One region of the Paenibacillus sp. 481 genome, then DNA from elsewhere that is predicted to be linked to it. Evidence: riboswitches for the same ligand, from Rfam matches in the RefSeq annotation. Region 1 holds a riboswitch; the other holds the start of a gene.

Region 1 (3,157 bases):
GATAGGTCGATCATACATTTTCAAGTCGAGATCGGAAGAATGGACTATGGTCTTGAGATTGATGGAATAATTGGTTTTGATTTTATAAAAGCAGCAGGTCTAGTGATTGATGCTAGTGAAATGACAATAAGATATTAGTTGTCACTATAGGCGTAAATTCCAGAGTTATTTTTTAAAAAGCCTCATCATTAAAAAAGCGACCTCGTAATCGTAAGGTCGCTTTTTTAATCCGAACTATTATTTCTTACTCAAATGCTCCCAATACAGCTTGGTCTCGCTAACCACCACACCCGACAAGGCCAGTAACGCTACGAGATTCGGCAAAGCCATTAAGCCGTTCACAATGTCCGACAGCTTCCAGATCACATCCAGCTTAATAAATGCACCCATGCCGATGATACAAATAAACACAATGCGATAAGGCAATATAGCCTTCACCCCGAACAAATAAACGATGCAACGCTCACCGTAGTAATTCCAACCGAGTATCGTTGTAAAAGCGAACAAGATCAGGCATACCGTCAAGATCACTGATCCAAACGGCAGCACCGCGTCAAAAGCTGCCTGCGTCATCGCAGCGCCTTCTGTCGAGCCATTCCATACGCCCGTAACGATCAGCGTTAAGCCCGTCAAGGAGCACACAATAATCGTATCGAAAAAGGTACCCGTCATCGACACGAGTCCCTGCTCTGCCGGCCACTTCGTCTTCGCGGCCGCAGCGGCAATTGGCGTGCTGCCTAGTCCGGACTCGTTCGAGAACACGCCGCGGGCGATACCGTTTTGAATCGCCATCATAACCGTGGCTCCAAGGAATCCGCCGCCAGCCGCTGTTGCGTTAAAGGCGCCGTGAAAGACGAGTGATATCGCCTGCGGAATTCGATCCGCGTAGGCAATCAGTACGATACAGCTTGCTACAAAGTACACGATAGCCATCGTAGGCACGATTGTTGTCGCCGTGCGGCTAATGTTCTGAATGCCGCCGATCGTCACCAAGGCAGTTAGCACCGTAACAACCGCTGCGGTGATCACGACAGGAATGCCTAGGCTTACCTGCGTGGAAGAGGCAATCGCGTTAATTTGCGGGAACGTACCGATCCCGAATAACGCCACAAGCACCCCGCTAACTGCAAAAAAGACAGCCAATGGCTTGAACTTCTTGCCAAGCCCTTTCTCTATATAATACATCGGACCGCCTAGCACTTGTCCGTTGTCATCGATGCTGCGATACTTCACGGCTAGCAGCCCTTCCGCATACTTCGTCGCCATACCGAAGAACGCTGCCATCCACATCCAGAATAACGCACCTGGCCCACCAACCTTGATGGCGGTTGCCACACCAACAATATTACCTGTCCCGATTGTCGCAGCCAGTGCCGTAGCGAGTGCACCGAAGCTGGAAACATCACCTTCGCCTTCATTTTTAGCCTTAAATACAAGCTTCAAAGCCAAAGGCAGGCGAAACAATTGCAGTAAGCCAAGCCGCAACGTAAACAAGATTCCCGTTCCGACCAGCAATATAAGCAGCGGCGGCCCCCATACAATTTTACCAATACTGTCCAACCATTGTTCTACCATAATGACCATTTCCCCTCGCAAAATGTAAACATAAAAAGAGCCAAATCAGCTGATTTGACTCTGGGGACATGTGTGCAGAATAATGTTCATAGCGTAAGTTAGTTCTGCAATTTGCAAACACATGAAAAATGATGAAAATAAACGAAAATTCATGTATTACCATGCAAAAACAAGTAAACATTCGCAAACTTGCGAATGTACGTGCATACATGCAGCAAAAATAACATAGATACAAATCACTTACGATATCTATTTCTACATCCCTGTCCTTTTACCTGAGAGTTTGAGCGAGTCTATCCAACTCGCTTTGCCCCTTCGGTGCCCCATAACGGAGTCTCTCCAGAGTCCTGTCCATTTACGGTCCTGCTTGCCACAATCAATAATCGAATCCATTGATCTGATCAAGCGCCTGAGAGCGTACCCCTTCGGCCAGACATATGCCTATCTCCCGCAAACTTCATCCAGTTATAAAGTTGTAAATTACATTGTAGAGAACAGACTACCATTTCGCAAGGGGGAAACTAATGGTAATGAAAGCCATATTTCATTCAAAACGTCACAACAGTATCAATAAAAAGTGACTTCAGGAAACGCGTCACTAACACCGTCCATTAACTCGCCGCCAGTTCCTTTTAAATGCTTATTAAAAAAGTCCAGTACGTACTGATTCACAATAAACGCGGATCGTTCGCCGTGTATTTCGCCCGTTGCGCCCGTAAACTTCAATAACTCAGAAAACAGCTGGAAGTCTGTAAAGTTAAAATGACCACTACCTTCTACAAATAACAAGCTACCACCATGTTTAACGACACGATCCATAATGGCTAACTCAGCAGCAATATGTTTCTTGAGTTGTGCATCGGGAACTTGACCTTGCTGGCTCTTTTTAATAATGTCTCGATAATTGTCGGTTTTCATAAATAGAAATGGCTTATTAATGTCCGTTCGATTGTCCACTTCAATAATCGTTCCATCCATGTTAATCACGGCTTTAATGTGAGGGTTCAAGTAACCAGCATTGAAAGCCGTAGCTCCTCCAAAAGAATGCCCCATCACGCCGATGTTATGCACATCTATTTTCCCTTTAAATGCACGGCCCACCGTTCCCATCGTTCCAGCATTCAGCTGCTGAAATTGTTTAATCACAAAATGAACATCTTCCGTCCATACTGCTCCAACTTTTTTACCAACCTCATAAAAATTACTTCCATTTATCTCTGTCGTATAGCCAGTGACGTTTCCAGCAGGAAAAGCGGTTGCCACACTACTATAAGTGTGATCGATGGCGGCCACTATGTACCTATGACTAGCTAAATGTTCAGCTTGTGCAGTATGCATGATTCTGCTCGTTCCCATCCCATGGCTGATTAGCACTAACGGATATGGCTTTGTAGCAGGGTGCAATTCTGCATGTTCGTAAGAATGGCTGCGCGCATATTTCCAGTAGTCTAGTAAAGATGAGGGCAGTTTAAACAGTTTCGCGTACTCCTGCATATAGGTTTCAAATATGTCCCGTTGTTCTGGAAAAAGCGCTTTGCTCTGCCTACGCGTGTTCTTGTCAGCTAGATCAGCGGGATACCAG
Region 2 (3,157 bases), 2.1 Mb from region 1:
CTGGCCGCAGAACTTGGGATGTATTGGAGCTCATAGATGGCTTACAGAACGTTGCGGCGATCGTAGTCTCTTTACAGATGGAGCATGATTCCGTACTATGGACACCGTCACGGTAGACAATCCACATTTGCGGGCGACATCAAAAATGGTAGACTTCGTTACAATGTAATCCTCACCCCCTCTCATGCTTAAGGCATATGTGAGAACTGGTACTGGAAATTCGGAACATGAAATTTGGGAACCGAAAGTTAAAAGCCTTTAACTTTTGTCATGTCGTTAGGGATGTTGGGAAGTTGGGATGTTATTACGTGCTGCGCACTGCGTATTCATCATTATGTATGCGATGTATGCGAGGAACCATCATGCTGACCGATATGGTAGGTAAATGAACAGCAATGGCTTGGCTGTGAAAGTGAGTCATCCGTGATGTCTAAGTTAAAGTTGACGCCCGCTCACAATAAAAAACAAGGCGTCAACCCGATGCATATACTACGAAATATGAGATTGATATTGCGCTGGTGTTAATAATGACTTTAATGCTTCTTCTACACTACCTGCGACTTCAATTTCAAAAATCCAGCCGTCGCCGTACGGATCGCTGTTTAGCTTTTCAGGTTCATTCACTAGCGATTCATTAATGCTTGTAATCGTCCCTGATACAGGGCAATACAACTCGGATACGGTCTTAACAGATTCAATAGAGCCGATGCTGTCATTAGCAGATACAGTAGCACCTACGTTAGGGAATTCAACAAATACGATGTCCCCTAACAAGGTTTGAGCGTGATCGGAAATACCGACACGGATCGTACGATCTTGAACCACTATCGCCCACTCATGCTCTTCGCTATACACGAAATTGTCTCTAATTTCACTCATCATAACGCCTCATTTCCTCATCAGTTATAAGGTATTGTCTCAAGCGCTTACAATGTATAATTTTAACACCATCTAGCGTATTTCAGTTCGCTAGTAACTGTCAAGTAGGGATATCTTAACCGAAAATTAATTTGACAACGTCCGGAAGCATCGAGTAAAAATGATAGTAGAACAACTTTATATGCGGATGAAGTTATAGGGAGAGATCACTGTGTTATAGGTGACGCCGAAGGAGTAAGCCCCCACGGGTGAATCTCTCAGGCAAAAGGACCTTTAATGGACGCACCTCTGGAGAGAGCCCACTCACATCGCGATTGTACTTATGCTTATAGACGGCATGATTGAACGTGGTGCGACGAGGGTCACCCAAGGGGAAACTCGCGACTCGCGACTTTCGACATCATAGAGACTCACATCACATACACGCGTGCGAGGTAACTCTCAGGTACAAAGGACAGAGCTCAAAGAATTAGATATGCGGCTGCATGTGGTCATGCTGCTGGATGTCGTGTTCTTTGCTCTGTCTTTTTTTGTTATTCATTCGTTTGATGAAGTGCCTAAGTCGATAACGAGGTGATGTCATGACAACCTTACAACGAACGCCATTGTTTCCCTTATACGCCGCCCACCCTGCTGCTCGCTGTATTGATTTTGGGGGCTGGGAGCTGCCTGTCCAATTTAGCAGTATTACGCAGGAGCACGAGGCTGTTCGCCAGCGTGCAGGCTTGTTCGATGTGTCCCATATGGGAGAGTTTTATGTAAGCGGTTCCGCTGCACAAGCGTTTTTGCAATACGTTACGACAAACGATGTGACCCGCTTAGAAAATGGGCAGGCGCAATATTCCCTGCTATGTTATCCCGATGGCGGAGTCGTCGATGATCTGCTCGTATACCGCATTCAGGAGCAGTACTTTATGCTAGTTGTGAATGCTTCCAACATTGAGAAAGATTGGAGCTGGCTGCAACGCGCACTTACCGATGCCGGAGACCGTTTTCAAGACGGCGTCGTCATGGAGAACGCTTCTGAACAGACGGCACTGCTGGCGGTCCAAGGCCCAGCGGCTGTTGCTATCGTGTCGCAATTGACCGATGCGCCTGTCGCTTCGTTAGCCGGATTCCGCTTCGTGCCAGATGCGCTCGTCAGCGGTGTGCGTGCGCTTGTATCACGCACAGGCTACACGGGTGAAGACGGCTTTGAGCTATACGTAGCAGCGGACGATGCCCCGCAATTGTGGCAAGCCTTGCTACAAGCTGGCGCGCCGCATGGCTTAGTGCCAGCTGGCCTAGGTGCGCGCGACACGCTGCGCTTCGAAGCTAAACTGCCGCTCTACGGGCAAGAGCTGTCGGCGCACATCTCGCCACTGGAGGCAGGGCTGCAATGGTTCGTGAAGCTCGATACCGACGATTTTATCGGACGCGAGGCGCTTATCCAGCAAAAAACAGCTGGCTTACCGCGCAAGCTCGTTGGCATTGAAATGATCGATCGCGGCATCCCGCGCTCACACTATGCCGTCTACAACACTGACGGCAAGCAGATCGGGGAAGTGACGACGGGCACGCAATCCCCTACACTCAAGCGTAATCTCGGGCTTGCCTTAATTGATGCCGCTTACAGCACACTCGACACGGACGTATTCGTTGATGTGCGCGGGAAACAGTTGAAGGCGCGCGTTATCAAGGCCCCTTTTTATAAACGGACACCAAGTCAGCCCGCAGCAGGAACGCACACTGACGGAACTCATACAGAAGGAGCGAAACAATGAAGAAGCAGAAGCATCGCTACATCCCGATGACGGAGCAAGATCAAATTGATATGATGCAAACGATCGGCATTTCGTCTATAGAAGAGTTGTTTCGCGATATTCCAGCCGCGGTACGCTATGAAGGCATCTTGCCGATGTCCTCTGCCTTAGACGAGCAAGCAATGCTCCTGCATATGAAGGATCTGGCAGGACGCAATGCTGACTTTGAGCAATATGTGAGCTTTTTAGGCGCAGGCATTTACGATCATCACGTGCCGGTCGTCATTAATCACGTGATTTCACGCTCCGAATTTTATACGGCTTATACGCCGTATCAAGCAGAAATTAGCCAAGGCGAACTGCAAGCCATTTTCGAGTTCCAGTCTTACATTTGCGAATTGACAGGAATGGCTGTCGCGAATGCAAGCATGTATGACGGCGCCACAGCGTTAGCAGAAGCTGGGGCTTTGGCAAGCGGTGCAACAAAGCGCAAGCAGCTTATCGTCTCTCGCACGGTGCATCCTGAAGCACGCGCA

The links. A riboswitch is a leader RNA that binds a small molecule or an ion and turns the genes downstream of it on or off. The one in region 1 is predicted to bind glycine.
Region 2: linked by a shared signal. The riboswitch ahead of gcvT (glycine cleavage system aminomethyltransferase GcvT) and the one ahead of KIK04_RS08860 (alanine/glycine:cation symporter family protein) in region 1 are both predicted to bind glycine.

The regions. Positions count from the first base shown of each region.
Region 1 is NZ_CP075175.1:2,079,581-2,082,737, reverse strand. It holds gene KIK04_RS08865 (retropepsin-like aspartic protease) at 1-138, shown strand, start outside; gene KIK04_RS08860 (alanine/glycine:cation symporter family protein) at 238-1,575, opposite strand; glycine riboswitch at 1,829-1,928, opposite strand; gene KIK04_RS08855 (alpha/beta hydrolase family protein) at 2,143-3,157, opposite strand, start outside.
Region 2 is NZ_CP075175.1:5,634,150-5,637,306, forward strand. It holds gene gcvH (glycine cleavage system protein GcvH) at 490-879, opposite strand; glycine riboswitch at 1,067-1,162, shown strand; gene gcvT (glycine cleavage system aminomethyltransferase GcvT) at 1,461-2,642, shown strand; gene gcvPA (aminomethyl-transferring glycine dehydrogenase subunit GcvPA) at 2,639-3,157, shown strand, end outside.